Regions from separate parts of the Bacillus sp. BSL6 genome, predicted to be linked through region 1. Evidence: riboswitches for the same ligand, from Rfam matches in the RefSeq annotation. Region 1 holds a riboswitch; the other holds the start of a gene.
The links. A riboswitch is a leader RNA that binds a small molecule or an ion and turns the genes downstream of it on or off. The one in region 1 is predicted to bind S-adenosylmethionine.
Positions count from the first base shown of each region.

Region 2: it holds a riboswitch for S-adenosylmethionine, as region 1 does, so the genes downstream of both, metI (cystathionine gamma-synthase/O-acetylhomoserine thiolyase) here and RCJ96_RS24790 (peptide ABC transporter substrate-binding protein) in region 1, are expected to answer to the same signal.

Region 1 covers NZ_JAVGCW010000011.1:40,994-57,751, forward strand. The annotation lists gene RCJ96_RS24715 (LacI family DNA-binding transcriptional regulator) at 1-903, opposite strand, end outside; gene RCJ96_RS24720 (DUF3948 family protein) at 1,209-1,304, shown strand; gene RCJ96_RS24725 (lysophospholipid acyltransferase family protein) at 1,378-1,983, opposite strand; gene RCJ96_RS24730 (DUF3948 family protein) at 2,321-2,416, shown strand; gene RCJ96_RS24735 (YrzO family protein) at 2,477-2,617, opposite strand; gene RCJ96_RS24740 (DMT family transporter) at 2,639-3,607, opposite strand; gene RCJ96_RS24745 (LysR family transcriptional regulator) at 3,735-4,601, shown strand; gene RCJ96_RS24750 (DUF3948 family protein) at 4,857-4,958, shown strand; gene RCJ96_RS24755 (helix-turn-helix transcriptional regulator) at 5,172-6,119, opposite strand; gene modA (molybdate ABC transporter substrate-binding protein) at 6,253-7,059, shown strand; gene modB (molybdate ABC transporter permease subunit) at 7,065-7,739, shown strand; gene RCJ96_RS24770 (GRP family sugar transporter) at 8,041-8,892, shown strand; gene pnuC (nicotinamide riboside transporter PnuC) at 8,960-9,610, opposite strand; gene proC (pyrroline-5-carboxylate reductase) at 9,798-10,601, shown strand; gene RCJ96_RS24785 (aldo/keto reductase) at 10,603-11,436, shown strand; SAM riboswitch class I at 11,588-11,694, shown strand; gene RCJ96_RS24790 (peptide ABC transporter substrate-binding protein) at 11,827-13,467, shown strand; gene RCJ96_RS24795 (peptide ABC transporter substrate-binding protein) at 13,974-15,614, shown strand; gene RCJ96_RS24800 (YhgE/Pip domain-containing protein) at 15,659-16,758, opposite strand, start outside.
Region 2 covers NZ_JAVGCW010000001.1:574,546-591,303, reverse strand. The annotation lists gene metH (methionine synthase) at 1-2,377, opposite strand, end outside; gene RCJ96_RS03230 (bifunctional homocysteine S-methyltransferase/methylenetetrahydrofolate reductase) at 2,377-4,209, opposite strand; SAM riboswitch class I at 4,280-4,389, opposite strand; SAM riboswitch class I at 4,593-4,702, shown strand; gene metI (cystathionine gamma-synthase/O-acetylhomoserine thiolyase) at 4,796-5,908, shown strand; gene metC (cystathionine beta-lyase) at 5,905-7,068, shown strand; gene RCJ96_RS03215 (cysteine hydrolase family protein) at 7,232-7,744, shown strand; gene RCJ96_RS03210 (ArsR/SmtB family transcription factor) at 8,178-8,468, shown strand; gene RCJ96_RS03205 (class I SAM-dependent methyltransferase) at 8,612-9,724, opposite strand; gene RCJ96_RS03200 (MBL fold metallo-hydrolase) at 9,734-10,363, opposite strand; gene RCJ96_RS03195 (DUF2759 domain-containing protein) at 10,534-10,707, shown strand; gene glcK (glucokinase) at 10,788-11,771, opposite strand; gene RCJ96_RS03185 (YqgQ family protein) at 11,791-11,991, opposite strand; gene RCJ96_RS03180 (5-formyltetrahydrofolate cyclo-ligase) at 12,095-12,673, opposite strand; gene rpmG (50S ribosomal protein L33) at 12,778-12,927, opposite strand; gene RCJ96_RS03170 (sugar phosphate nucleotidyltransferase) at 12,997-15,351, opposite strand; gene phoU (phosphate signaling complex protein PhoU) at 15,731-16,387, opposite strand; gene pstB (phosphate ABC transporter ATP-binding protein) at 16,556-16,758, opposite strand, start outside.

The DNA.
Region 1 (16,758 bases):
CCTATAAAACATTTCAAAGGCTTTTCTACCTATTTCATTTAAATTTTGATCAATAGTTGTAAGTTGTAACACTTGCGAAATAGGTTGGTTATCAAATCCAATAATCGCTAAGTCTTCAGGAACTTGAATACCTAATTTTTCAGCTTCTGTCATAAGCCCAATTGCAACTTCATCTCCTGCTACTATTAATGCTTCAGGAAGATGCTGCAGTTCCTTTAATTTATGAGCCACTTTCACACCATCTTCTAACGTAAAACATTCTGTAAAAATCCACTCTTCATTCACTTCTTCATCTATAGATTGCAATTGACGCTTATACACATCAAAACGTTTTTGACTACTCGGTCCTAGCTTTCTTCCCGTGCAATAACCAATTTTTTTATAACCTTTTTCAATCAGGTGATTCATTCCTAGCTGGAAAGCTGCCGAATGATTTGTATATACACTTGAGATATGTGAAATATCATTGTCTTCACAAGCAATGATTGTGCCGTATGAAGCATACGGTTCTATCATTTCCCAATCATTTGCACGTGAACAAATAATAAGGCCATCTAATTGTTTCGTTTTTAACATATGTAAACTTTTCATTTCTTCTTTTTTATTATAGTTTGTTTGGCAAAGTAGCACCCTGTAGTTATGAGTTAACGCTCCCTTCATCATTCCCCCTACCATTGCATCGAAGCTCGGGTGATTGATGTAAGGGAGAATTACACCAACAATATTCGTCTTTCCTTTTGATAAATGAACAGCATTTGCGTTTTGTGAGTAATTCAACTTCTCAACTATCTCTATAACCGCTTTCCTTTTTTCTTCACTTACATACGGATGATCATTCAATACTCTCGAAACAGTCGTAACTGAAACTCCCGCCATCTTTGCAATATCTTTAATATTAGCCATACACTCACCTCTACTTTTAAATTAATAAATTCCATGAACATATGTCAAACCTTCTCATCATTACACCTTCATTCATTTTTCTTACAAAAGTGTAATTTCCCTGTAAGCTAATTCGATAGTTACTCTCCGCTATTTTTCATACAATTAAGTCAGAAACAGGGCAACCATTATTCGAAAAGGAGCGGATTTATATGATGAACAAAGTGAAATCAAACAATTTTTTAAATACAATGGGCATGGTATTTTCCGCTCTTATCGATGCAAAAGCTGTTGCCTCTACATTAAACAAGTAAGGAGAATATACGATGAATAACATTACTTTTAACAAATTAGATTTTTTAGGACTAGCTAGCGGATCAGTTCTTCTTACTGCTTTTATTTACGCCGCTACGCTTGTATAACTTTTGTGTCCCCTTTCCCCTTCATTATAAATAGTAATAGAAAAGACGACCGTCTATGCCCGGTCGTCTTTTCTTACTTTTGATTTGATTGTAAAGCTTCCTTAAGCTCCTCAAACTTCTCATTTAATTGATCTGTCATCATTTTCATAGCTGTTTTTCGATCTATTTGTTCTTCAGCATCAATTTGAATTGGGTCTCCAAAAATTAATTGTGCTCTTTTTCCTTTTATTAATTCTTTTACACTTGAGGGACCAATATAAGCTGCCGGTATTAATGGAACGTTAGAACGCATCGCAATTGTCACAGCACCAGCTTTTAACGAAACGTCTTCTGTCGATCTCGTTCCACTCGGGAAAATCCCTACCACTTTTCCTTCTTTTAATAAGCGTGATGGAATTTTAAGTGTACTCGGTCCTGGATTTGCACGATCTACAGGGAATGCATTTACATTTTTAAAGAACCAATTTTTGAATTTCCCTTCAAATAATTCTTTTTTGGCCATGTAATGAATCTCTGTTGGGTACATCCCTGTAGCTAACATTAATACATCCATAAAACTTGTATGTGTACACGCAACAACATACGGACCACCTTCTGGTAGTTTTTCTCTTCCTTGCACTTCTACTTTCCCAGCTGTTTTAAATATATATTTCAACAAAAATGTAATTGGTTTATACATTGGTTTCGTTCCTTTCTGAACATCCGAAGTATAGTCATTTTCTTACCTCAATTATAACACTAAGTTATAGGAGTTGGTAATAAAAATGAGTATTAATTGTTAATTTTCAATTCTTACAAAAGTGTAATTTTCTTGTAAGCTAATTCGATAGTTACTTCTTGCGATATTTCATACAATTAAGTCAGAAACAGGGCAACCATTATTCGAAAAGGAGCGGATCAATATGATGAACAAGCTGAAAACGAACAATCTTTTAAATACAATGGGCATGGTATTTTCCGCTCTTATCGATGCAAAAGCTGTTGCTTCTACATTAAATAAGTAAGGAGAATGCACCATGAATAACATCACTTTTAACAAATTAGATTTTTTAGGATTAGCTAGCGGCTCTCTTCTTCTTACTGCTTTTATTTACGCTGCTACGCTTGTATAACTTTGTGTCCCCTTTCCCCTTTATATAGAAGAAGACGACCGTCTATGCCCGGTCGTCTTTTTAAATGTTTTTTTCTTTTAACTCTTTTAAAAGCTGTATCATTTCAGCTTGTTGTTTTATCTTCTTACGACCATTTCGATTAATTGCTGCAAGCTCACAAGCAACTCCAACGGCGAAGAAAAACAATAAACTTTCTAACATATGAAATCCTCCAATTGCCTATTAAACAGCTTGACGTAATTGCTCTTCTTGTAACACCTTCTTATTTATATTTTCTTCTTTTCTCTGACAAACATTATTGCGAATAAGCGCTGCAATAACAAATAAAGTCCCTACAATATCAAACATCGTGATTTGATATCCTTGCATCATCATAATTATTAAAGTCGTAATAGGCACACAGTTAATAAACAAAATCCCATTAATAGATGATAAAATCTTCACACCGTAATTCCAAGCAAGTAATGCTACAATTCCCGGTAATGTCATCATAAATAACAAATCATATTTCACGACAGAAATCGTTCCCATACTCGGAACTGAAACATATCCAAGCGATGTAATAAGTACCGTTATAATTCCTGTAACGGTCGTACCGAATACACACGTCAATGTAGAGTAACGTAATGTCGACCAATCGCTACACGTTTGACCACCCATCGTATAAATAACCCAACCTACAACTCCAACAAATATACATGCTAGTGAAAACATGTTATCTTTCAATGTTAAAAAGAAACTCATGTCGCCCTTTGTAATAACAAATACAGCCCCTACAAAAGCGATAATCATGCTCGTTATCATATATTTTTTCGGTTTTATATGCTTATATCCCCATAAAATACAAATAGAAATCATCGGCATAAGTGCTTCCATAATGGAGGCTACCATCACGCCTGATTTTCCCATTAACATTTGACCTAAAAATACAAGTACATTATATACAGTAAACGCCATCGTTCCGAAAAAGACGAGTAACTTTCCTCTTCCTTCTAAACGAAATGCCTGTTTCCCTTCTTTCATTAACAACAATATAATCAGCATTATCGCCACCGCTCCATAGCGAATAAGCGAAAAATAAAACGGATCTATGTATTCTAACGCATGATCAGCAACTGGAAACATCGCTCCCCATGACATACTTGCAATTAAACATGCTAAAGCTCCTATTATCATTTGACCTCTTCTCACCACAATCCCCCGCTTCTTTCTATTTGCACAAAGAGAATTGTAAAAGAAAAAATATATCACGTAAAATGATTCAAAATGATGTTAACTATCATTTATAATGATAGTTAACATCAAGGAGGACAGTATTATGGAATTAAGAGATTTACAAATCTTCCAGAGCGTTGCCGACCAAGGTAGTGTAAGTAGCGCAGCAAAGGAATTAAATTACGTACAATCAAATGTAACAACGCGTATTAAACAACTGGAGAACGAGCTGAAAACACCGCTCTTTTATCGTCATAAACGAGGCATGACTTTAACAGCTGAAGGAAGAAAAATGCTCGTTTATGTTAATAAAATTTTGCAAGATGTTGACGAGTTAAAACAAGTATTTTTAGATAGTGAAACACCCTCTGGCATATTAAAAATCGGTACTGTCGAAACAGTAAGTACATTACCTACCATTTTATCTTCTTACTATAAAAGCTATCCGAACGTCGATTTATCATTACAAGCAGGTCTAACAGAAGAATTAATTAGAGAAGTACTCAATCATCAACTAGATGGCGCTTTTATATCAGGGCCAATAAAACATCCCCTTATTGAACAATATGATGTTAGTACAGAGAAATTAATGCTTGTAACACAAAATAAAGCTTTTCATATAGAAGAATTTACAACAACGCCTCTACTCGTTTTTAACCAAGGTTGTGGATACCGTTCCAAACTAGAACGATGGCTGAAAGACGAAGGTTTGCTACCAAAAAGAATTATGGAATTTAATATATTAGAGACTATATTAAACAGTGTTGCACTCGGCCTTGGAATTACGCTCGTACCACAGTCTGCTGTCCACCATCTTTCTAAAGCAGGGAAAGTACATTGTCATGCAATCCCTGAAAAATACGGCAGTATTTCAACGGTTTTCATACGCCGCAAGGATAGCTATATGACAAATTCAATGCGTAGCTTTTTAAAAACAATCGAAGAGCACCACCACATTAATATGCTTTAAAAGACATTCTTACACGAATGTCTTTTTTTCTTACAAAAGTGTAAGTCTTCCGTAAGCTAATTCGATAGTTGCAGGCGATCATATTTCCTATAATTAAGATATAAAGCAGGGCAACAACAATTCGAAAAGGAGCGGATACGCATGATGAACAAAATGAAATCAAACAAATTTTTAAATACAATGGGCATGGTGCTATCCGCACTTGTCGATGCAAAAGCTGTTGCAACTACATTAAACAAATAAGGAGAGATTATAATGAACAACATTACATTTAACAAATCAGACTTTATCGGACTTGCAAGTGGAGCGACTCTTCTTACAGCTTTCATTTACACACTTGCTAAAGGTCTTGTTTAACACTTTGTTTCCCCAACCCCTTTATATATAGAAAAAGCTGCTCGTCTTATAGACAAGCAGCTTTTTAGTTTGTCCCGCTTTAATGGGCAGTAAGATCCCCACCTCAAAATTCAGCGAAAGCAAAGAAGTTAGGTGGGGTCGGGCTGCCCATTAAAGTCCGATTGGTGAGGGCTGATAATCAGTGGGGGATGAAGCCCCCCACTGATTAAAGTTTCACTTTATTTCATATATAATTTGACCTGTTTTCGTCATATCATATCCGCCAATCGCTTTTAGTTCATTATGAAATTCTTCCGATTGCAGAATGTCTTTTACAACTTCGATCAACTCTTCATTTTCTTTATTCTTCAAAATCACTAAATCATACTGCTCTTTCATGATTGGAATAAAGTCTACATTTACAATTTGCGAAAACTTTTCTGATCCTACTCCCACATCAGCTTTCCCATTCGCGACTTGCGTAGCAACACCAAGATGATTCGATTCTTCCCATTCATATCCACTAATACGTTCTTTATTTAAATTTTGAATGCGCAATTGTTCATCGACTAACACCCTAATACCAGAACCTTTTTCTCGATTTACAAATCGTATAGATGATTGAGATAAATCATCCCATGTTTTTATATTTTTTGGATTTCCCTTTTGCACATAAAACCCAACGTTCCTTGCTAATAAATTAATCATCGTACATGGTTGTCCTACTAAAATACGTTTTACGTAAGGAACATTATATGTACCCGTTTCGCCATCAAACAAATGCAAGCTAACGATACTTCCTTCTCCTTGATACATTTTTACTAGGCTCGTTAAACTACCTTGATATGCCCTTAATATATTTGAACTTGGCAGGCGATTTTCTATACGTTTTGCCAACATGTCTAACGTTAGTTCTTGTCCGCTAATAATACATGTATTCGAGATACTATTACTGTCATTCTTTACAGAAGTAACTTGTACGTTACCTGTTTTCATTTGCTTAATATATTGTTCTAAATCTGCTGCATCAATGCGCATCTGTCTACCAATTCTATAAGAAGGCAGTTCTCCTTTTTTAATTAAATCGTATACAGTTAATTTTGATACTTTTAATCGCTTCGCTACTTCTTCCGTTGTGTAGGAATGATGATCCATAGACGATTCCTCACTTTCTTTCTTCATTGTAACAAAGAAAAGAATATTTCTCCTATATTTTAAAAATAACTACATCGTTCAAATTATATTCAATTATAACTAGTTATATTTAGTTATATTTAGTTATAATTAATTATGTAAAAACGAAAGGGGATTTTTTATGAATAAGTTTACATTACAATCCATCGGGGCACTTATCCTTTCTTTTCTTCTTATATTTAGTGTTGCATGTACAAGCGGAGAGAAGAAAGAGAAATCAACCGCTAAAGAAGGAAAAACAGTTGAACTTACTATATCAGCAGCTGCAAGCTTACAAGATGCGCTAAAAGAAATTGAAACAAAATATAAAGAAAAAGAACCTAATATTAAACTTTCTTTTAACTTCGGCGCTTCTGGTGCACTTCAACAACAAATCGAACAAGGTGCACCTGCTGATTTATTCTTCTCAGCAGCCGAAGATAAATTCCAAACTCTCGTTAAAAAAGGATTCATTAATGAAAAAGAGGGGAAAAATCTCCTTGGAAACGAACTCGTTCTAGTCGTCCCAAAAGATAGTTCTCTTACAAAAATTCAAGATTTAAAAGATGAAAAAATAAAAAAAATCGCACTTGGTACACCTGAATCTGTACCTGCGGGAAAATACGCAAAAGCTTCTCTCACACATGAAAATCTTTGGAATGACATTCAAAATAAAGTCGTATTTACAAAAGATGTTCGCCAAGTGTTAACATATGTAGAAACAGGTAATGTTGATGCTGGTATTGTATACAAAACAGATGCTCTTATTTCAAACAAAGTAAAAGTTGGTGAGACAGCAGCGGATACTTCTCATGAGCCAATTCACTATCCTTTAGGTGTTATAAAAGAATCTAAACACAAGAAAGAGGCGACTTCATTTTATGAGTATTTGCAGTCAAAAGATGCACAATCTATCTTTAAAAAATACGGATTTACAGTCCTATCATAATTGCCATGAGCTTTGATACTATTTTATCACCAATCTTTCTATCTTTACGAGTAGCTGCATGTGCCACCATTATCGTTACCATTTTAGGAACGATAATCGGACGAGCGCTAGCACGCTCCTCATGGAGATATAAAGTAATATTAGAAACTATTTTCTTACTACCAATGGTACTTCCGCCAACTGTAATCGGCTTTTTTCTCATTATCATTTTTGGAAATAACAGTCCCATTGGAATGTGGATAGAATCAATATTTCAGCAATCTATTATGTTCACATCTACTGCTGCTATCATTGCTTCTACAGTTGTTGCATTTCCACTTATGTATCAATCAGCAAAAACAGGATTTTCTATCGCGAATGTACAAATTGAAGAAAGTGCTCGTGACCTTGGTGCAAGTGAATATCAAGTTTTTCTACACGTCACACTTCCGCTTGCATTTCCTGCCTTACTAAGTGGAATGATTTTGAGCTTTGTTCGTGCGCTTGGTGAGTTTGGTGCTACGCTCATGTTTGCCGGAAACATTCCTGGTAAAACACAAACTATCCCAACTGCCATTTACATGGCGATTGATGCAAGTAATATGCAGCTCGCCTGGACACTAGTAGTTATCACTATTAGTATGTCCCTCCTATTTTTGCTATGTATTCAGCTTATTAATAAAAGAATTACTAACTCTTAAGGCAGCTCTTTTTGAAGCTGCTTTTTTATTTCTTAGGAAATAAAAATATACCACCGGGAAATAACTGAATTTTAATTTTTATTTAAATATACATTCTATTTGAATTTACTTTCTAAAATAGGCAATTTCCTGTTATTATATGGAGGTGTTTGAAAAAATGAAGAAATGAAAACGCATTTATATCGTGAATTCTTCATCCTGTTTTAGCGATCGGTAATCTTCTACTCTAGTAGTGGGGCATTACCGATCGTTAGAACGATATGTAATTATATTGGTATAGCAAAACGAAGGGAGTCTTGTAATGGACATTTTATTAGCGCTTCTTCCTGCAATTGCATGGGGAAACATCTTATTAGTAAGCGTAAAAATGGGCGGTGGTGCATATAGCCAAACGGTAGGTATGACAATCGGTGCTCTATTCTTCGCAACAATTATGTATGTATTTACTCAACCAACTTTAACAATGACAATCTTGATTGTTGGTTTTATTTCAGGTTTATTCTGGGCTTTAGGACAAGTAAACCAATTAAAAACAGTTGAAAAACTAGGCGTTTCAACTACTGTAACAATTTCCACTGGTATGCAACTTGTTGCAACTTCTATCTTTGGGGTTATCGCTTTTCGTGAGTGGACTACTACTACAACGATCATTCTGGGAACGATTGCAATCCTATTAATCGTAGTTGGTGTTGTATTCACATCATTAGATGATAAAGAAAATGCTCAGCCACCAGGACAATTGAAAAAGGGCCTTCTTACTTTAATTGTTTCTACTTTTGGCTATCTTGTATATGTAATTATTATTCGTTGGTATAACATCGATGGTTGGTCTGCTATTTTACCACAAGCAGTTGGTATGTTTGTTGGTGCGGTTGTACTGACATCTAAACATAAACCATTTAACAAATATGCAATCCGTAACGCTTTATCTGGTTTACTATGGGGAACTGGAAACTTATTCTTACTTCTTTCATTACCACGTGTCGGAGTAGCAACAAGCTTCCCATTATCTCAAACTGGAATCGTTATCTCAACATTTGGTGCGATTGTCTTCTTAGGCGAAAAGAAAACGAAACGTCAATTGATCTTTATTGCGCTAGGTAGTGTTTTAATTATCGGCGGCGCTGTATTACTTGGTATGACAAAAGCATAAACTTATAATCTATTAGTAAACCCCTGAGGCACATATGCTTCAGGGGTTTTTTAATTCTAATTATTTTCTAGATATAATTATTTGTATGTTTTTGGCCCTTATAATTATTCTTCCACTCTAGCAAACCCGCTACACATATAAAGAGATTAATAACAGCTAATATTAGCATAACGTATAACCCAGTGGAGATATAAATTGAAATACTAACTACATTATATAAAATCCATAAATGCCAGTTTTCTAAGATTTTTCGACTTAGCATAAATTGAGCTACTAATCCTAGTACAGCATTTAAAGCGTCTAAATATGGACTTGTTGATTCTAAGTAATGGACTTGATAATACCCCCAACCAATCCATGCAACTAAAATAAAGATTATATAAAAAATACAACCTTTCAAATCTAAACGAACTGTTGCTTTTACCTCTTCCTCCCCACTACGTGCAATCCAATGATACCAACCATATACATTAAATATAAATTGAAAACCTGCCAATACTGCCATTGCATATAAACCTTGTGTAATAAAAATATACAGAAATACCGCAACGGTAATCATACCGAATAAAAAGTTGGATACTTTTTCTCTTGCTAATAGCCAAACATTAATAATTCCCATGACCGATGCAAAGATTTCAATATAGCTCGATTGAATATACAATCCAACCAATACACAAATAATACTAGTAATGAGTAAAAAGAGCGGACTTCTAATCATAATCATCTCTCCCCAGATGTGTAATAAATTCCCTATCACCAGTATAAGGAATCACTCTCCCTTTCACCATTAATTCCCTACTTTTCATTATCTATTCCATCTACAATAAGCCTTTTCTTTTTACAAAATTCTCTTAAAAATGGTATCGTTTTTTATAACATATCTCCACTAGAAAGGAATAGAGGATATGCTAACTAAACATCGAATTCTATTTATTGGTGCTGGTCGTATGGCAGAAGCTATATTTTCCGGATTACTTAAAACAAGCAAAGAATACATCGAAGAGATTATCGTTTCTAACCGAAGTAACGTAGAAAAGCTAGATCAATTACGAGCGCGATATAATGTGTCTACTACCACAGATTGGAAGCATCATGTTACATCTGTTGATACGATTGTTTTAGCAATGCCGCCTTCTGCACATGAAGAATTATTAGCAGAGTTATCTCCGTTACTATCGAATCAACTTGTCGTAACGGTAGCTGCCGGCATCGGCCCATCTTATTTAGAAGAAAGACTTCCTAAAGGAACGCCTGTTGCTTGGATTATGCCAAATACAGCTGCTGAAATTGGTAAGTCTATCTCCTTATACACGATGGGACAATTCGTAAACGAGACTGATCAAGAAACCCTGCAATTGCTTTTAGGGGGCATTGGTACTTCGCAACTTTGTACCGAGGAAGAAGTTCATCAACTTACTGCAGTTACTGGAAGTGCACCAGCCTTCCTTTATTACTTTGCTGAAAGTTTAATTGAAGCAACAAAAAGTTATGGAGTCGATGAAGCAACCGCAAAACACCTTGTCATTCAAATGATTTCTGGCTCTGCTTCTATGCTTGAACAAACACAAGATCCAGCTAACCTCCGTGAACAAGTAACAACGCCAGGTGGTTCCACAGCTGAAGGTCTCAAAGCTTTATATGAATATAATTTTTCAGAGGCAATTCAAAAAGCAGTAGAAGCGACAAACAAAAAAGCTAGGGGGAAATAATATGAGTTTAACAAGTTTAAAAGACTATACAACATTACATAACGGTGTAAAAATGCCTTGGTTCGGCTTAGGTGTTTTTAAAGTAGAAGATGGTTCAGAAGTAATCGAGTCTGTGAAAGCAGCAATTAAAAATGGCTACCGCAGTATAGATACTGCAGCAATTTATCAAAATGAAGAAGGCGTTGGCCAAGCAATCCGTGAATCAGGTGTTTCACGTGAAGAATTATTTATTACATCAAAAGTATGGAATAGCGATCAAGGGTATGAAACAACACTTCAAGCATTTGAAACTACATTAGAAAAATTAGGACTAGAGTATTTAGATTTATATTTAGTACATTGGCCTGTAAAAGGGAAATATACTGAATCATGGAAAGCGTTAGAAAAACTTTATAAAGACGGCCGTGTTCGTGCAATTGGGGTGAGTAATTTCCATATTCACCACTTACAAGACGTATTTGAAATTGCTGAAATTAAGCCAATGGTCAATCAAGTGGAATACCACCCACGTCTAGCACAAGAAGAGTTGCACGCTTTCTGTAAAGAACATAATATCCAGCTTGAAGCTTGGTCACCGTTAATGCAAGGACAACTACTAGATAATCCAACGTTGCAAGAAATTGCGACAAAATATAATAAATCAACTGCGCAAATTATTTTACGCTGGGATTTACAAAACGAAGTTGTAACAATTCCTAAATCAATTAAAGAACATCGTATTATTGAAAATGCAAACATCTTCGACTTTGAATTAAGTGCTGATGATATGAAAGCAATTCAAGCTTTAAATGAAGATCGTCGCGTTGGTCCAGATCCAGATAACTTTAACTTCTAGTAGAAAAACCACTGCCATATGCAGTGGTTTTTCATTTAAGAAAACTGAAAATTTAAACTATATTTCATTCAGTTGACACTTCATCATCCAAGGTGTAAGATTTTGAATTATCAAAGAAACACAAAAATTAATAAAGTTTATTCGTTTACTCATTGTATCAAGAGAGGTGGAGGGACTGGCCCTTTGAAACCTCGGCAGCAGGTTCATTTTTGAATACTGTGCCACTTCCTGCAAGCTTTATAGCTTGAAAGATAGAATGAGGGACTTCGTTTATATACGGGTGCATAACTTGTACGTAAAAATCCCTCTTTCTCAATACGAAAAGAGGGATTTTTTATTTTTCATTTCCCTCATCATCATCCAAACTTAATTATTTAGGAGGAAAATCAAATGAAAAAGAAGTTTGTACCCGGTATTGCATCAGTTGTAGGAGTAAGTATTTTATTAACTGGTTGCGGTAGTTATAAAAACGAAGCAAGCGGAGCAAATGCAAAAGACGAGGCGCCTAGTAAACAAGTTTTAAACTTATCTTCACCTACTGAAATACGAACAATGGATACAGCTCGTGCTACAGATACTGATTCTGGTCAAGTAATGAGAAACGTATTTGAAGGTTTGTATAACCTTGGTGAAGGTAATAAACCTGTCCCTGGTGTTGCAAAATCTCATGAAGTAAGTGGTGATAAAACGAAATACACATTCCACCTGCGAGATTCAAAATGGTCAAACGGTACTCCTGTTACAGCGAAAGATTTTGTCTTCGCTTGGCAAAGAGCTGTCGATCCAGCAACAGCCTCTGAATATGCATTTCTATTCTTTGATATTAAAAATGCAACAAAAATTAACAACAAAGAACTTCCAGCCGACCAACTTGGTGTAAAAGCAGTTGATGACCATACATTTGAGGTAGAATTAGAACGCCCTGTTCCATATTTTATTAGCTTAACAGCGTTCCCAACATTTCTACCAATTAACGAGGAATTCTTTAAAAAACAAGGTGATAAGTACGCTTTAGAAGACAATACAATCTTGTACAACGGCGCTTTTACACTAAGCGATTGGAAGCATGAACAAAGCTTTAAATTCAAGAAAAACCCTACCTATTGGGATAAAGATACTGTCAAACTAGAGGAAATCAATTTTAACGTCGTAAAAGAAAAATCAACAGAAGTAAACCTATTCGAATCAAAACAATTAGACCGTATAAAATTAACATCCGACTTCGTTGATAAATATAAAAAAGATGCGAACTTTAAAGAACGCCCGAACGTAGGCGTACAATTTTTACGTATGAACCAACAAAACAAAGTACTACAAAACGTGTCTGCACGCCAAGCAATCGATCAAACAATTGATCGAAAATCCTTTGTAAATACGTTATTAAATGATGGCTCTACACCAACCTTTGGTCTCGTTCCAAAAAACTTTGCAAAAGGGCCTGATGGAAAAGACTTCCGTACTATAAACGGGGATTTAACCAAAGTTGATACAAAATCTGCACAAGAGTTATGGAAAAAGGCGAAACAAGAGCTTGGTTCTGAAAAGATAACATTAGAATTATTAACAAGTGATGCTGACCTTGATAAGAAAACTGGTGAGTTCTTAAAAGGACAACTAGAAAAGAATTTAGATGGATTAACAGTAAATGTGAAACCACAACCACGTAAACAACAAGTTTCACTTTTATTAAAAGGTGACTATGAAATCGGTATTGATGGCTGGAGCCCTGACTTTGCTGACCCAATTACATTCCTTGAATTGTTTACAACGAATAACCCTTACAACTTAGATCATTACTCTAATAAGGAATTCGATGAAACAATTGAAAAAGTGAAAACGACTTTAGCTGGTGATGAAAAAGCTCGCTGGGAAGCATTACTAGCATCTGAAAAAATATTATTTAAAGACTCTGTTATCGCTCCCCTTTACCAAAAAGGCGAATCTTATTTAGAACGTTCTTATGTGAAAGGAATTGTGCAAGTAGACTTTGCAGGTCAATTAAACTTCAAATGGGCACAAATTGAAAAATAAAGTGAAACTTTAATCAGCCCCAACCAATCGGGCTTTTACGGGCAGTTGATCTCCCACCTAACTTCTTTGCTTCCGCTAAATTTTGAGGTGAGGGTCTTACTGCCCGTTAATGCGGGATAAAAGGCAAGCTGAATCGATGTTTTTCTATCTACAGTAATTATTTTATTGAAAAAATGTATTAAAAGCGGATTCTCAATAAGAGGAAATCCGCTTTTTTAATATATTATTTTAAAAAATTAATGCTCAACTTTTTATTATTGACATATAGTTCTCTCCAGTGTTAATATTCTAAATAATCAAAGAAACGAAATATTTCACCATCATAATATAACGTCTACTACGTCGAAGCATATAATGATAAATTATAGTTCAACATGTATATACATATAGAACACCTGATTACCTACATATACATATTTATAATAGGTTTTCTCTTCTTCTATAAATACACTTCAAGACATGGACATTATGACGTTACGAACAACACATTTAGGGAGGAACGAACAATGAAGAAAAAAGTTGTACCTGTTGTTGCATCTGTTTTAGGGGCAAGTCTATTACTAACTGCTTGCGGGGGAAATAAAGATAACGCAAGCGGAGCGAAAGCAAATGATAAAGCACCTGATAAACAGGCAATTAACTTATCATTTGCTTCAGAAATTCCAACAATGGATGTTGCAAAAGCAACGGATGGGGAATCCATGAACGTAATGCGTAATGTTTTTGAAGGGTTATATGCAATGGGAGAAGATAATAAACCGATTCCTGGTGTCGCTGAGTCGGTTGACGTTAGTCCCGATAAAACGAAATATACATTCCATCTGCGTGATTCAAAATGGTCAAACGGTACTCCTGTTACAGCAAAAGACTTTGTCTTCGCTTGGCAACGTGCCGTAAACCCTGATACAGCAGCTGAATATGCATTCTTATTCTTCGATATAAAGAATGCGAAACAAATAAACCAAAAACAATTGCCGATTGATCAACTAGGGGTCAAAGCTATTGATGACAAAACATTAGAAGTACAACTAGATCGTCCTGTTCCCTACTTCTTAAGTTTAACGACATTCTCAACATTCTTACCAATTAATGAAGAGTACTTAAAGTCTCAAGGCGATAAATACGGTTTAGAAACAAATCATTTAATTTACAACGGTGCCTTCACATTAGATAACTGGAAACACGAGCAAAGCTTCCAACTGAAGAAGAATCCTAACTATTGGGATGCTAAAACGGTGAAATTAGAAGAAATCAACTTCAATGTCGTTAAAGATAAGTCTACAGAAGTTAATTTATATGATTCAGGACAAATTGATCGCGTTGCTTTAACTGCGGAGTTTGTTGATAAATATAAGGGCGATCCAAACTTCAAAGAACGCGCTGAAGTTGGCATTCAATTTTTACGACTCAATCAAAAAAATGAAACATTAAAAAATCAACATGCACGCCTTGCTATTAACGGAGCAATGAATAAGAAAGCATACGTAGAAACAATTTTAAATAACGGCGCTGTTGCAGCTGAAGGAATGGTTCCTACGAAATTCGCAAAAAGTCCTGATGGCAACGACTTCCGTAAAGAAAATGGAAATCTAGTGAAAGATGATGTGAAAACAGCGAAAGAAAACTGGAAAAAAGCGAAGCAAGAACTTGGTACTGACAAAGTAACAATTGAACTCTTAACAAGTGATAATGCTTTAGCTAAAAAGACTGGTGAATATTTAAAAGGTGAACTAGAAAAGAACTTAGATGGATTAACAGTGAATTTAAAACCACAACCACGTAAACAACAGTTAAAACTACTGTTAAGTGGTGACTATGAAATCGGTATTGATGGCTGGGGCCCTGACTTCGCTGATCCAATTACATTCTTAGATTTATTTACAACAGATAGTGCTTACAACTTCGATAAATACTCTAACAAAGAGTACGATGAGCTAATTCATAAAGTAAAAACAAATTTAGCTGGTGATGAAAAAGCTCGCTGGGAAGCAATGAAGCAAGCTGAAAAAATTCTATTACAAGACGGTGCTGTCGCTCCTTTATACCAACAAGGTCGTTCTTACTTACAACGCGGATTTATTAAAGGACTTGTAACAACTGACTTCGGTGGTGAGTTTAACTACAAGTGGACAGAAGTTGCAAAATAATAAGTGCTAATAAAAAGGTATCCCACCGAGGATACCTTTTTATTTTATGCTTCTTTAACTACAGAGCTTCTTCTTCCCTTTACCATTCCTTTTATAGCTAAAGTCATCACTGCTACTGATTGTGTAACTAATACAATAACTAATAACGAAATAATATTTCTCTCTAAATTAACTCCTCCAAATATTATTGTATAATAGCCATTCGCTGCATATGTTGCAGGAAATAATCCGCCGATTGTTTGATATGTTTTAGAAAGCATCTCATGTGGTACGATTACACCGGAACTTACAAGTTGTAACGATAGTGAGATAATATTAAAAATCATACCTGCGTTTCCAAACACAATTAGAAACATTTGTGTTAATGAAAGAAATGCGAAGAAGACTATTGCTTGAAACCCCCATATACTCCCTACTGTTTCGTGCATCTCAATTTGGAAGCCTTTCATCAAACCAATTGTAATACATGCAAGTAAAATTGATACTGTACTGTTTATGATTTGTCTTGATAAGAAATTACTCCAACCGCCCTTTACTTCTTTTGCAACTTTTGATAGTTCCATACTCATAATCATTGCTCCTACAAATGAAGCTAATACGATCATTAGCGGTACCATATTCACTGAAAATCCTTTTGCATCATTTACTTTATGAACTGTAAAACCAATTGAATCTTCGGTTAACCCTCTTATCACTTCTACATTCTCAGGTCCTACAGCTTGTAGCTTTCCAACAATCGCTTGTTTCTTATAATTTGCTATCTCTTTATTTACATTATCTCGAATTTGTTTTGCAGCTCCTTCCATCATTTGCTTTGCCATCATGGCATTCGCTTGATTAATATGGAAGTGTAAATTTGTCTTTCCTGTTCCATTTATATCTTTTGAAAAAGAAGCTGGAATTTCAATGATCATATCGTACACATGGTCATTCATTTCTTTGGTTGCCTTTTCTACAGACCTTTCTGCTTTCACTTGAAATGGTAAATTTCTCTGTAAGCTTTCTGCTATTTCACTACCTATATTGACATCTTCATTCACAATAGCGATACGCATTTGATCTGCTCTTTCATTCACTCCATCATACGCCGTTAACCAGACGCAAAAGAAAATAAGTTGGAACGATAATGCCACTACCATTCCTA
Region 2 (16,758 bases), on a different contig from region 1:
CGCCTACAACAATTGGAATATCAATATCCGCCGCTTTTAAATCTTCAGCAGTCGTTACCATTTGTTGAGCCGATTTTACTAATAAACCAGAAAGGCCTATAATATCAGGCTTCTTTTCTTGTACTTCTTGCACAATTCGATCCGAGCGAACATTAATTCCTAAATTAATAATCTCATATCCGTTATTTGCTAAAATAATTTCAACGAGATTTTTCCCAATATCATGCACATCACCTTTTACAGTTGCTAATAATACTTTTCCTTTTTTCGCACTATCGCTAGATTCCATATGTGGCTCTAAATAACTTACAGCAGCTTTCATACTTTCAGCACTTTGCAATACTTCAGCAACGATAAGCTCATTATTATTAAATAATCGTCCTACCTCATCCATTCCTGTCATAAGTGGGCCATTAATAATATCCAAAGGTTTTCTTCCTTCTGTAAGTGCGAGACTTAAATCTTCGTGTAAACCTTGTTTCGTACCTTCTACAATGTAATTTGCGAGCCTTTCATCAAGTGTTAATGTTTCTTGGACAACAATATCTTTCTTTTTTGCCACGCGATAGAAGTTTGTAAATTTTTCTAACGTCTCTTGCGTCGTTTCAAAAAGCAATGCATCTGCAAGGCGTTTTTCTTCATCAGGAATTGACGCATAGCGCTCTAATTTTTCCGTATTTACAATCGCGTAATCTAACCCTGCTTTCGTTGCATGATATAAAAAGACGGAATTTAACACTTCGCGACCAGCTGGTGGTAAACCAAATGATATGTTACTTACACCTAAAATCGTTAAACACTCTGGTAATGCTTCTTTAATAAGGCGAATCCCTTCTATCGTCGCAGCCGCCGAGCCAATATACTCTTCATCACCTGTCCCTACAGGAAATACAAGTGCATCAAAAATAATATCTGATGGGCGTATACCATATTTCGTCGTCAATAACTCATAACTTCTTTTCGCAATTTCTAGTTTTCTTTCCGCACTTACTGCCATTCCATCTTCATCGATTGTTCCAACTACAATTGCAGCACCATATTTACGAAGAAGCGGTGTCACTTTTTTAAATCGCTCTTCTCCATCTTCTAAATTAATTGAATTAATAACAGCTTTCCCTTGAATATAAGTAAGAGCTCGCTCCATCACATGTTCATCTGTTGAGTCAATCATAATCGGTACTTTTAACACTTTCGTAACTTCTGCCAAGAAGTTTTCCATATCTTCTATTTCATCGCGGTCCGGGTCTGCCATACAAATATCAATAATATGAGCATTTTTCTTCACTTGCGCTCTAGCGATTTCAGCAGCCTCTTCAAATTTCCCTTCTGCTACTAATCTTTTAAATTTACGTGATCCAATAACATTTGTTCTTTCACCAACAAATAATGGTCTCATAGAGTCATCATATTGCAGTGCCTCTAATCCACTAACTCCATGACCTTCTCGTTCATGATGTTCACGAGGCTTTAGGGATGCTAGTGCTTCTTTCATTGCTTTTATATGTTCTGGTGTTGTGCCACAACAACCACCGATAATATTAACCCATCCTTCTTCAGCAAATCGCTTCACTTTTTCAGCGAGAGAAGATGGAGATTCATGATAATGTCCATCTTCATCAGGAAGACCTGCATTTGGATAACAAGAAATGTAACACTCCGATAAATCAGATAGAGAACGAATATGGTCTCTCATAAACTCCGGACCAGTCGCACAGTTTAATCCAACAGATAATGGCTTCATATGTTCTACCGATAAGTAAAAAGCCTCAATTGTTTGCCCAGCTAGAGTCGTTCCCATCGGTTCAATCGTTCCCGAAATCATGATAGGTACAACTGTATTTAGTTCATCAAAAGCCGCTTGAATTCCAATATAAGCAGCCTTCACGTTACGCATATCTTGACTCGTCTCAACGAGTAATACATCCACTTCTCCTTTCAACAATCCTCTTGCCTGCCGTGTATAAGCTTCAATTAATTCTTCAAACGTTACACCACCAGTAACACTAATCGCTTTCGTTGTCGGTCCCATTGCTCCCGCAACATATACTTCCTTCCCGCTTTCTTCGACTGCTTGCTTCGCTAAACGCGCTGCCTTCTCATTTAGCTCCTCGTCTAAATGAGATAACGCATAATCACTTAGTACAATATTGGTTGCCCCAAATGTATTTGTTTCAATAATATCCGCTCCAGCTTCAATATAGGCTTTATGAATCTTTAAAATAACATCTGGTCTTGTTTCTACTAAATACTCATTACACCCTTCGTACTCCTCTCCTCCGAAATCTTCCGCAGTTAAATCCTCTTGCTGGATCATCGTTCCCATTGCACCATCTAATATTAAGATGTTATTTTGTAATTTTTCTTCTATACATTTCATCAATTAATACCTTCTTTCACTTCTTGCTTTTCTCTCACATATTTAACAAGATGTTCTGTAATTTCATATTTTAAAAATGGTGTAATAAGATAAATGCCGTTAAAGTATTTCATCGCCGCATCGATCAATTCTTGAGAAATACGAATCCCTTCCTCAATTGCTGCCTCTTTCGTTTCATGTCCATCCATTCTCTCTCTTACTGCTTCAGGTAAAGTAATACCTGGCACCTCAAAATGAAGAAAATCTGCATTCCGTTTACTTATTAATGGCATAATCCCAATAAAAATAGGTTGTTCTAAATGCTTTGTCGCTTCATACACTTCTTCAATTAACGCGATATCATAAATCGGCTGCGTTAAGAAATATTCTGCTCCAGCATCTATTTTCCGTTCCATTCGCTTAACCGCTGCTTTTAAATGTCTTACATGCGGGTTAAATGCACCGCCCACAGAAAACCTTGTTGCCGGTCCAATGGATTTCCCTAAAACGGAACGCCCATCGTTCATTTCTTTAATCATTTTAATGAGCTCGATAGAGGACAAATCATATACAGAAGTGGCACCTGGAAAATCACCAACGCGCGCTGGATCTCCAGTTAAAGCTAACACTTCTTCCATGCCTAACGCTGATAATCCTAGTAAATGAGATTGTAGTCCGATGACGTTATGGTCTCTACATGTTAAGTGCGTCAATACCGGAATATCATGCTTCGTTAATAATGCTCCCATTGCCATATTCGAGATACGGGGCGATGCTAATGAATTATCTGCTAGAGTAATAGCATCTGCTCCAGCTCTTTTCAATGCTCTTGCGCCTTCAAAAAACCGCTGCGTATCTAACGTTTTTGGTGGATCTAATTCCACTACTACGGTCGTTTGTTTTTTTGCTTTCTCTGCTAAAGTGACATGAGCTTTTGAACGTTTCTCATGTGTATGAACTACTTTCGGTCTTTGAACCGTATCCTTTTCTATTACAGGCGTAACATTTAGAGTAGCACGTTTCATACTTTCAATATGTTCTGGAGTCGTGCCACAACAACCGCCCAATAACCGAATACCTTGCTCAATAAATTTCGGTGTCATCGCTTCAAAATAAGCTGGACTTCCCTCATATACGTATCGTCCCTCTACATAATTTGGGAGACCTGCATTTGGATATGCTGACAAGTAACCATTTTTCGGAATCGATATCATTTTAAGAGCTTCCGTCATATGAAGTGGCCCTAGTTGGCAGTTCAATCCAACAACATTTGCACCGTAATCTAAAAGCTGTTTTAATATTTCATTTACATCATTTCCATTTTGAGTCGTACCCGCCTCATGTAACGCCAATTGCGCTACAATTGGAATATTTGTTTCTTTTCGTAACACCTGGACAGCATGAAGTAATTCAAACTCATCATAAAAAGTCTCTAATAGCAGTCCATCAACCTGTTCTTCTAATAATGCACTTGCCTGTTCCAGTAACATAAATTCTCGCTCCATATCAGTTGTCGTAACCGCCCCGATATGTTTCATACCACCAATTGTGCCTAAAATTGCATTTCTGTCTGTAACAGATGCTTTCGCCAGTTTTACTGCCGCTCTATTAATTTCAGTAACTTGATTTTCTAATCCATACATACGTAATTTCGCTTCATTTGCTCCGTACGTATTTGTTTGAATCACATCTGCCCCAGCCGCTACATATTGCTTATGAATCGATACAATTAAATCTGGATCAGATATATTCAATTCTTCAAAACTACTTTGCAAACCATGTGAATGTAATAACGTCCCAACCGCACCATCACCTATTACAATTCCTTTTGATAATAAATCTAGTAATTTCACAAATCTCCCTCATTTCTATCAATATAAAAACCCCCTCTTCACTTTGAAGAGGGGGACATAATCGATCCTCCTCTTATTATGCAAAACATTCGTTTTGCAGGTATTAGCACCGTTTCAAACATTTCGTTTGAAGGTTGCCGGGTTTCACAGGGCCTTTCCCTCCACCGCTCTCAATAAGAGTTTGTCTTTATTATTTTATTTATGTAGCTAAAAGGAAATGCGTTCCCCTTTTAACAATGTTTGTTAATTTTTTTATAAATTTAGCACGCACAAATACAAAAGTCAATGACACTTGCGGAAAAATAAAAATTATTTAAAATAAAGTTGCAATTCAATTATCTTTTGTTGTAAAGTTAAAAACATAATAAAATTTCATACGAACATTCTTATCTAGAGAGGTAGAGGGACTGGCCCTATGACGCCTCAGCAACCATTAACATTTGTTAATAAGGTGCTAATTCCAGCAAATTGTGAAAGATTTGACAGATGAGAAGAAGACTCTATTCAAACCGAAAGCCTTCTTCTTAGAAGGCTTTTTTATTTTATATTCAACTAATGGTTCAATTTAAAAAGGAGGAATTTTCACATGTCAACTATCGAAACAAAATTAGCGCAAATCGGAAACCGGAGTGAAACTACAACAGGAACTGTTAATCCACCTGTTTATTTTTCAACTGCTTATCGTCACGAAGGAATTGGTAAATCTACTGGATTTGATTATTCACGAACTGGAAATCCAACGCGCGGCCTATTAGAACAGGCAATCGCAGACTTAGAATGCGGTGAACAAGGTTATGCCTGTAGTTCAGGGATGGCAGCCGTTCTTCTTGTCCTTTCCCTATTCCGCTCTGGAGACGAACTTATTGTTTCCGAAGATTTATACGGTGGCACTTATCGATTATTTTCTGAGCACGAAAAAAAGTGGAACGTTCGATGTAGATACGTAAATACACAATCTATTAAACAAATTGAGCAAGCCATCACAACGAAAACGAAGGCTATTTTCATAGAAACTCCAACTAATCCATTAATGCAAGTTACCGATATTGCCGCTGTTGCAACTGTAGCGAAAAGACACGGACTACTTCTTATTGTAGACAACACATTCTACACACCTTATATACAGCAGCCATTAACAGAAGGTGCCGATATCGTACTTCATAGTGCAACGAAATATTTAGGTGGTCATAACGATGTACTAAGCGGACTTGTCGTTGCAAAAGGAAAGGAACTTTGTGAGGAAATCGCTCATTATCATAATGCCTCTGGTGCAGTCTTAAGTCCATTTGACTCATGGCTATTAATTCGTGGTATGAAAACGTTAGCGCTTCGCATGAGACAACATGAAGAAAATGCAAAAGCAGTTGTTGCTTATTTAAATGATGAGGATGGGGTGACAGATGTATTTTATCCTGGAAGAGGCGGCATGATCTCGTTTCGTCTGAAAGATGAAACATGGATTAATCCATTCTTACAATCTTTATCCTTAATTACATTTGCCGAAAGTCTCGGTGGTGTTGAAAGTTTAATGACATATCCAGCAACACAAACACACGCTGATATTCCTGAAGAAATTAGAACAGCAAACGGTGTATGTAATCGTCTTCTTCGATTTTCCGTTGGTATTGAAAATAGTAACGATTTAATTCAAGACTTAAAGCAAGCCATTAAACTTGTAAAAGAAGGTGTAAGAATATGAGTTATTCTATAGATACACTCTTACTGCACAACCAATATAAACATGACTCGCAAACAGGAGCTGTTAACGTTCCCATCTATAACACATCAACATTTCACCAATTTGATGTAGATACGTTCGGGAAATATGACTATAGCAGGTCAGGCAATCCAACTCGTGAAGCTCTTGAAGACATCATTGCTTTATTAGAAGGCGGAACAAAAGGATTTGCCTTCGCATCAGGAATTGCAGCGATTTCTACTGCATTCCTCCTCCTTTCACAAGGTGATCACGTACTCATTTCAGAAGACGTATACGGAGGAACTTATCGAATGATAACTGAAGTTCTCTCCCGTTACGGTGTTTCACATACATTTGTTGATATGACCAATTTAGAAGAAATAAAGCAAAACATTAAGCCAAATACAAAACTCTTTTATGTAGAAACACCTTCCAATCCACTTTTAAAAGTGACAGATATTCGTGCTGTTTCTAAACTTGCAAAATCTATTGGCGCCCTTACTTTTGTTGATAATACATTTTTGACACCATTATTCCAGAAACCACTTGACCTTGGCGCTGATGTCGTTCTTCATAGTGCCACAAAATTCATTGCCGGTCATAGTGATGTTACTGCCGGATTAGCAGTTGTAAAAGATACCGATCTCGCCCAAAAACTTGGCTTTTTACAAAATTCATTCGGCGCTATTCTAGGCCCGCAAGATTGTTCTCTCGTACTTCGTGGTCTAAAAACATTGCATGTACGTCTTGAGCATTCAGCTGCTAATGCCAATAAAATTGCACACTATTTACAAGAGCACGCTAAAGTTCAAAATGTCTATTATCCAGGATTACAAACACATCTTGGATTTCACATTCAACAATCTCAAGCTACATCAGCAGGAGCTGTCCTATCTTTCACTTTACAATCAGAAGACGCACTTCGCCAATTTTTATCAAAAGTAAAATTACCTGTCTTTGCAGTTAGTTTAGGGGCTGTCGAATCGATCCTTTCCTACCCAGCTAAAATGTCACATGCAGCACTATCGCAAGAAGCTCGTGATGAAAGAGGGATTTCAAATTCATTACTTCGGCTATCCGTCGGTCTTGAAAATGTTGACGATTTAATATCCGATTTTGAAAATGCCCTTTCTTATGTAGAAGAGCCTGTAAATGCATAGAGAGCAGAGAAGATATGAAATTAAGTTATCATATCTTCTTTTTTACGCTGATAAGTATATTTGTCAACCCTTCGTATAATTCATAAAAAAAATGACAGATCACTATCTATTTCCAAGTAATGAATTAATTGATATATTAAGAAGTAAAAAAGGGGCAAAAATAATGGATACATGTGCAGATGTTTTAATCGTTATCGATTTACAAAATGGAGTATGTTATAGTGAGGAGCATTTATTTAATTTACAAAATTTACTTACAAAAGTAAATAAAAGAATTTCTTCATACAGAAAATCAAATAAACCAATTCTTTTCGTTCAACATTGTGACGATGATTTAGTACCTGAAAAAGACCTTTGGGCTATTCATTCAGATTTAGATGTTCAAAAACAAGATTTTTTTGTAAGAAAAACACATGCCAATTCTTTTTATAACACAAACTTGAAAGAGATTTTAGATCAATTATCTGTACATCGTATTGAATTTTGTGGTGCCCAAACAGAGTACTGTATGGATACCACGATTAAATTTGCCCATGGACTAGGGTACGAAAACTTCATGTTCCAGAAAGCAACCTCTACGTTAAATAATCCATTTATGTCCGCAAAAGAGACGATTGATTTTTATGAAAATATATGGAACCACAGATTTTTAAAATTGATGAAAGATGAAATCTAGAATACATAACTAACGTCTTGGTAATTATAAGATTTATCAGCTATATTCAAACATTTCATTTTCACCATAAAGAAGCTGACTACATTCGGCTTCTTTTCTTTTAACCTGTTTTATATTCTATATATAACATTATAATTCCTTTGTCATATTATTTTAAAAATTTCGTATATTCATTTGAAAGAATAAGAAAATCATGATAAAATTGTGTTACAAATATATCTATATCTTTCAATTTTTAAAATGCATCGAAATTTTCACCCAAAAATGTCATTTTACAAAACCGTGCTAAATTATCTACTTTATTTACATCAGGGTCTCTTTTCTTACAATTTCTTTACTTTAGGAATGTTTTTCTGCAACAACTGTTTTCTTTTCTTTAATTTTTTGGTATGTATAGTATGGTATAACAGCTCACACGGAGGTGGAAAAGAACATGTTAGAAACCTTTCAAAAAGAAATAGAACTATATGAAAGCAATGCAGAATTATTGAAAGTACTTGCTCATCCTGTTCGCTTATGTATTGTAAAAGGATTAATTGAACGCGGTCCAAGCAACGTTTCTACAATGTACACTGGCTTAAACATGCCACAATCTACAATTTCACAGCATTTAGCAAAGTTAAAAAGTGCTAAAATCGTTTCAAGTGAAAGAAAAGGATTGGAAATTTATTACAAAGTAGAAAACGAGACAATTATTCAACTCGTTCGCGTATTATTGGGTTAGGGACTCATAGACAGAGAAAAAGGACGTATTTTATATTTTTTATCTCATATCTTTAATATAAATATATATCATGAGAGGAAATATATGATGCTACATAAGTCGTATTAAAAAACAAGACACAGAACTATGCTGTGTCTTGTTTTTTATATTTTCAAATACCGACCCAAGTGTAACTGTTGCATATGTTTCGTATGTATAACAACATCACATGCACTCCCTAATCCTCCGCTCAAAATCATAGAATGAACTGCACGATTTTGTTTTTGAATTTCAGAAAAAGGATTCCGATCTTGATGATTCGTAAGCAGCTCTAGTATTCCTGCTGCTAACAAAAACTCAGATTGTTTCTTATGCCATACCATATTCATACCTTGCAGGCTAAACATTTCTTTCAGTTCGTCCCAATGAATATGAGTAGTAAGATCCATTTCACCTGGATACGCTAAAGGATTACGAATTAACTTATGCTCGTAATATCCTCGTAAACTACCTTCTTGATGTGCAGGATGCATCCATTCTTCTTTTGTATATCCATAATCAACTGTAATACATACACCTCGTTGAAACCATTTCGCAATTTCTTTTATATATTCTTCCATCGCAATTGGCACTTCAAAACGCTGGCCTTCAGCGAGATGAATATTATATTTCAATAAGTATCGACCAATTCTTTTATGTAACGGCCTACATACTTCTGCAAGTTTCCCTTCCTCTGTGTACGTAACACGTACTTCATACAATATTCCATTTCTCTTCTCAATTACTTCAACAGGAAATGCATCAAATAACTCATTCGAAAAAAGAATCCCCTCGAACGATTCTCCCATTTCACTATGCGACGTATAATATGACACATTAGAAAACGAACAAAGAGTCTTTTGCTGCAATTTTCTATGAAAAGGGCTCATTTCAATTATCGAATAGTTTAAATCAATAAAGGTTTCCGGTGATAATTGCTTCCATTCTTGTAAAACATCATAGGCAAACCTTCCTGTCCCCCCACCAATCTCACAAATATGTGGAGCAACTTCACCATTTTCAACAAGACGAATAAAAAACTTAGCAAAAGTTTTTGCAAACACAGAGGATACGTTGCTACTTGTAAAAAAATCCCCTTGTCTTCCTATTTTTTCACGTTCTTTCATATAATATCCATGTTCCTCTGCATATAATGCGAGGTTCATATATGTACTGTATGAAATTGAATAATCCTTTTCTTTTTCCATCCATTCTTTTAAAATGAGCTCCATCCCCATACTAGCTCCTTACTGTAAAAATGGATTATTTTCTTTTTCAAAACCAATGCTTGTTTCTGGACCATGTCCACATAACACCGCTGTTTCATCAGGTAATACAAATAATTTCTCTTCAATACTTCCAATCAACTCTGCAAAACTTCCACCAGGTAAATCTGTTCTTCCAATACTCATTTGGAATAATACATCTCCAGAAAATACAGCATTCGCCTCTTTACAGTAATAAGAAATACTGCCTGGAGAATGTCCTGGTGTCTCAAAAATTTCAAAGTTAAATGAACCAATTGCTAATGCACCTTCTGCATCAATAATATGATCTGCTGGTTTTGCTGTAATGCTGCGATTCATCATAAAGATTTGAGAACCATTTACAGTTGCATCGCCTAACCAATCTGCTTCTTCTTTATGTACGTACACAGGAATATGAAAAGCGTCTCTTACCGCATCAACAGCACCAATATGATCAAAGTGAGCATGTGTTAATAAAACAGCCAGTGGCTTTAATTGTTCTTCTTGTAAATATGTAACGAGCTTCTCTCCTTCGTGACCAGGATCAAAGATAATACACTCATTTTGCTCATTCGTTAAAATATAAGCATTTGTTTGTAATGGGCCTAACGGCATTTGTATCCATTTCATATGAAAATCTCCTCCAATTATTAAACTTACTTTCAATGATACAACATTTTTTTCTCTTAGGAAAAGAAAGGATGCTATCTCGACAATCATTTTTAAAACATGTACAATATAAAAGAGTAAATATTCCAAAAACTCATATTAAGGAATGGGTAGACAGAGGAGGATATTGTATGGGCCTTGTTATTATTTTTACGCTTGTCACTCTGTTAGCTGTATTTGCTACGCTTAGAACACTTCGCGAAAAGAATTTTCTCGCGGGCGGCTTTGCAATTGCAACTGTACTCGTTTTCGGATGGTTTACAATCATGACTGTTCTATATAACGGGTACCCACCAGCAGCTTAATTCATTTACATGCTCGTCTTCATCAAGATTTCGCACAAAAAGAGGAAGGGTTTCCCCTTCCTCTTTTCATACTTCACAACTTATATCATCTTCGCTTCGTATTTGTGCTTTTTTACAAGCCAAGCTCCTCCGATAACACCTGCATCATTACCAAGTGTTGCAATAGCTAACTTCGTGCTCTTTACAGCACGTGAGAAAGCATATTGCTCAAAATAGCGTTGAATTGGTTCTAAAAGTGCATCTCCAGCTTTAGAAACGCCTCCGCCAATAACGATTTTCTCTGGGTTCAACGTGCTAGAAAGGTTCGCTACAGCTAATCCTAAATAAGAAGCTACCTTTTCTACTACTTCGCCTGCTAGTTCATCACCTTGTCCATGTGCTTCAAATACGTCTTTTGATGTGATACGTCCTTCTTCTGCTAACATAGAACGTAGAATACTTTCTTTATCAGTCTCTTGTATTTTTTGCATAGCAACACGCACAATACCTGTTGCAGATGCTACAGTTTCTAGGCAACCAGACTTCCCGCAATTACATGGGAAAGCATTCTCTGTAACGACTGTAATGTGTCCGATTTCACCAGCAGCACCGCTTACGCCGTGTACAATCTCTCCATTGGCAATTACACCGCCGCCAACACCAGTGCCAAGCGTCATACAAATTAAATCTTTTGCTCCTTCACCAGCACCTTTCCACATTTCACCAAGCGCTGCTAAGTTCGCATCATTATCAATCACAACAGGTAATCCTGTTTCTACTTCTAATAAATCTTTTAACGGATAGTTCTTCCATCCTAAGTTAACCGCTTCATAAATCATTCCAGACGCCACGTGTACAGGGCCAGGAGCTCCCATACCAATACCGATTAACTTACTTTTTAATTCGCCTAACTCTTCTAACTTTTTATCAATTGCTTTCGCTACATCAAGTGTAATATGTTTTCCTTGCTCATTTGTATTCGTAGGGATTTCCCACTTATGTAAAATTTCACCGTATACATTAATAAATGCTAATTTAATCGTTGTACCACCAAGGTCAACACCAACTAACCATTTCTCTTCCATGTTACTTACCTACCTTTATCTAATTCTTATTTAGCTCTTTTTGAATTTCTTGCTTCAATAAAAATAAAGCTGTTTGATAGTCTTGTGAATCGATTAGCTGTGATTGATTTAATTCACGCAATTCATCTTGCATTAATTGTAAATCTGCAATTCGATCTCCTGTATAAATAATCGTACCAAATTTCTTTAGCAATTGCTGAATATCATATATAGATAACATTTCATCACCCTCTATGCTCACTTACTATAAAAAATTATAATAAGAAAACGTTCACATATTTTATTATAATCAAGAAGAAAAAGTCTCGTCAATTTTTATTTGTCTATACAAGCCCATTTTTAACCATTGTTCCTTTTTCTGTAATAATTTTTTCTATATTTTTATCAAACGGCTCTATTGGAATATGGTCTACCATTTGAAAACTATAAGCTAATGATAGCGTTTTCCCTTTATAATGCATGAGATAACGATCATAATAGCCACCACCATATCCAATCCGTTCTCCTCGCTCTGTATAAGCTACACCTGGTACAATTTGAAGGTCAATTTCATCTGCATTCACTTCTTCCGTAAGCGCTGGAATTGGCTCACGTAAATTCATATACACTGTTTCCAATTGATCAAAATTACTAATTTGCCTAAAGGACATTGTTCTTGTTTCTTTATTACACTTCGGAACAACAACTTTCTTTCCTTCTTCCCAAGCTTTTTCGATAATAGGATATGTATTCACTTCATTTTCCATTGAAAGAGTGATTCCAATTGTTTTAGCTTCAGCCCACTCTTTTTGTGCATACAACGAAAATGCAATTTGCTCTGATAAAGTTGTATACCGTTCTTTTGATAAAGAATTCATGTGCTCTATTATTTGTTTACGTAAACGTAGTTTCTCTTCTCTCACACATTTTCCCCCTCACAGTGATACTTTGCTCTACGATGATAGTGTATCACTTTTAAGAGAGGAATCGAATAAAAAAAGAAACAGTAGGAAAATATTCCTACTGCTTACTTTGTTTCACGGTGTAACGTAGACTTCTTGTCACGCTTGCAATACTTTTTAAGCTCGATACGCTCAGCGTTGTTACGTTTGTTTTTCTTTGAGATATAGTTACGATCTCCGCATTCTGTACATGCTAGAGTAATATTCACACGCATTCTTATTTCCCTCCAGTACTAATAACTTAAATCAGACTATACTATAATACCACTTTTAAAATAAAAATTCTACACCTTTTGATATTGTCTAATTTTTTCTATAAGATTTTTCATGTTTTCCCTTGCTATTACTGGGTTTCTAGCATGTGAATACACTAAAAATTTCGGTTGTTTTGTGTCAGAAACGATATAAGACCACTCTTTTTCGGTATATTTGAACTGTACTCCTTCAAATATGCCTTCTTCCTTCCTTTCGATATCAGCCAATAATTTCCTCATCACCTTCCCTTTTTCATTCCACGAACATACAACTTCATCACAAAGTAAATAAAGCGGCGGGGATTGCTCTACTATGCTGAGAAAGGTTTTTCCCTGCAATGCTATTAACTCGAATAATTTTCCAATTCGATATAAAATATCTCGCTTCCATCTCGCTTGAAACGATTTTTTTTCATCCTGCGTATAAAATAGAAGATAACATTCTCCTAATTTCAAAGACATTGGGTAAATATTTCCTGCCGATTCCAGTAATAAATCTGGAATATCAATCTCTTCAAAATCCGTCCCTTGGTAAATATTACTATGATTATCATATAACTCGAAATAATTTCCTTGCTCTGAAAACATAAGCGCCATATTTGCTTTACTTGATTTCATCAAAGCTTTCACATGATCCTTTTGTTCGCCCGCATAAATCCACGTAACTGTGCATCCGAGCCTTTGCAAAAAGAGCATAAGCAAATGCTGTAACATATCATTTCTCTTATTAATAAGAAGATGGAACTTCTGTTTTTTTATTTTCTCAATATCAATACGCTCTAATACAGCCTCTATATAATTATGTAAAGAAACGTGTACTAGCTTATTCCGCCCCATTTCCTTCTCACATACGTAATAAAACGACTCAGACATATACACTTGTTCTATCGCTTTTTGCTGCTTATACGTTAACTGTGCCCCATCCTTACCATACAACTTTATAACAATCTCTTTTTCTTTTTCCGCTTGAATGAAAACCCCGCCCGTACATTGCAAATCTTGAATACTGTACTGAAAAAGTGATTCGTTCATTTCTTTGCATTCCATCGTATGAATCCCAATACCATGAATTGCATGAAGAAAAAGATTTTTATAAGAAGTCGTTTCTATATGTTCTTGACTCCCGATTAATATACTTTCCCCTTTTGTAAAAAGAGATCCGTACGCCATCGCAACCTTTACAATAAATTGAGGCGTAATCTCCACATTACCTCTTCCTACAATGCGGCTTTTTTGCAACCATCCTGCACTCTTCTCACTTTCTTGAACACCAGCCGATCCTACTACCGAATGACTATCAATCGCCTTATATGGCCATAGTTTTCCCTTTTGCTTAATTACCGTACTTTTCCCTATATGACAATGGTCCGCTACAATGCTTTTTTGAAACAATGTAACATCATCTTCCACCATTGTATGTTCTCCTATTGTCGTTTCTAGTAACTCACAATATTTCCCAATGTGCGCATTTGCAAAAATAATACTCTTTTGAAGATGAGAATAACTTGAAACAACACTATTTTTCCCGATAATAGAGTATGGCTCAATTACAGATCCAGCACCAATTCTTGCTCCTTCACCAATAAAAGAAGGACCATGAATTTTCGTTCCTTTTCCAATCGTTACCCCTTCTCCCATCCATACCATCGGTAATACTTCCGTATATGGGATAGGTACTTGCAATTTTTTCGTTAACAAATCAAATTGTGCTTGTCGATATTGATCAAATGTACCGATATCTAACCAGTAACCTTCTGACAAATATGCAAATAATGCGTTCTTATTTGCCAATAACGGAAACACATCTTGACTAAAATCAAAAAATTCTCGGGGCGGTATGTAAGAAAAAATTTCTGGCTCCATAATATATATACCTGTATTCACAATATTAGAGACTACTTCATTCCAACTCGGTTTTTCTATGTATCGTGTAACCTCTTGTTCTTTGTTCATTACAACTAAACCAAATGAGAGTGGATTTTCTACTTCCTTTACAAACATAGTTACCATTCTTTTCTTTTGTTCATGAAACGTAATTCCTTCTGATAATTGAAAATCAGTTAACGCATCCCCACTTATGACAACAAACGGTTCATCCAAAAATTTTTCCGCTTGTTTGATACTCCCTGCAGTTCCAAGCGGTGGAGAGTCTTCAAAGTAGTACAAGTTAACGCCCCATTTGCTACCGTCACCAAAATATTGCTTAATAGCCGCACTCATATACTGAACAGTAATTGCAATCTCACGTATACCATGCTGACGCAATAATTCAATGTTGTATTCTAAAACTGGCTTTTCTAATAATGGCAACATCGGCTTTGGAGTATTACATGTTAATGGTCTAAGGCGTCGTCCTTTTCCTCCAGCTAAAATAACCCCCTTCATATACTTCAGCCTCCACTTATATAATGTTCAGTAACTTCATATACGATATGTATATTATCTACCCAGCATTAACTAGCAGTATAAAATAAAGTGAAACTTTAATCAGTGGGAGTTTTCTTCATCCCCTATTGATTATTAGCCTTGACCAATCGGGCCGGCAGGCAGTAAAGTTCCCCTTATATACATTCACCTTTCAATAACCGAAGAAAGCGCTTACTATTAACTTTTAAAATATTACTTAATAAGCGAATAACATATACGCCCTATTTTTTCCATTATATTATGATACATCTTATCATCATAAACTAAAGGAAACAACGAGCTTTTTTTGTCATGTTTTGACTAAAAAAAGCAGGTGATGTTTCACCTGCTTTTTTCTTTATTCATTTAATAAGTAATGCTTTCCCTTTACTAAATAAAAAACATTTTCAGCAATATTTGTAATATGGTCTGCTACACGTTCGATATATCTCGCTACAAAGGATAATTGTGTAATTTGTGTAATTGCTTCTGGTTGTTCTGGAACTGAAGATATAAATTCACGAATCGCTTTCCCATATATTTCATCAACAGAATCATCCATTTCGGCAATTTGCTTCGCAAAAGTTAAATTTTCTTGCTCATATGCATCTAGCGCTAACTGTAACATCTTATTTGCAATCGCAAACATCTCATCAAGATTGTGCAAACTAACAGACACGTCTTTTTCCCCGAGACGAATGGTTGATTTCGCAATATTAACAGCATGATCTGCAATCCGTTCTAAATCTGTCGCTGTTTTAATTGAAATGAAAATCCTTCTTAAATCACTTGCTACAGGTTGCTGCTTCGTAATGAGCATAAGCGCAAGATCATTTATTTCCTCTTCTAAATTATCCATACGATAATCACCATCTATTACCTCTAACGCTTTCTCTACATCCTTTTTATGAAGCCCTTCCATAGCAAGCAATAAAGCTTCTCTCGCTAGTTCACCAAGCTCAATCACCTTTTGCTGTAACGTTTTTAAATCACATTGAAATTGTTCTCGTACCATTGTTTCTTCCCCCTCAATATTATGTGCCACTATATATAACTCTCCTACCTAGCCTACTTATAATAAACCTTAAGATAGGAGAAGTATTACTTCTCCTATCTTAAATAAGGTAAAAATAAGAAATACCCTCTGTTAAGAGGGTATTTGCTCTTAGCCTTGCTAGCGACATCAACCGAATCGGCCTGTAATATAATCTTCTGTACGCTTATCTGAAGGTGTCGTAAATAATTTATTTGTATCTGTATACTCCACAACTTCTCCACTTAAGAAGAAAGCAGTTTTATCTGAAATGCGCGCAGCTTGTTGCATGTTATGCGTTACGATAACGATACTAAAATCTTTCTTTAACTCTTGAATTAATTCTTCTACTT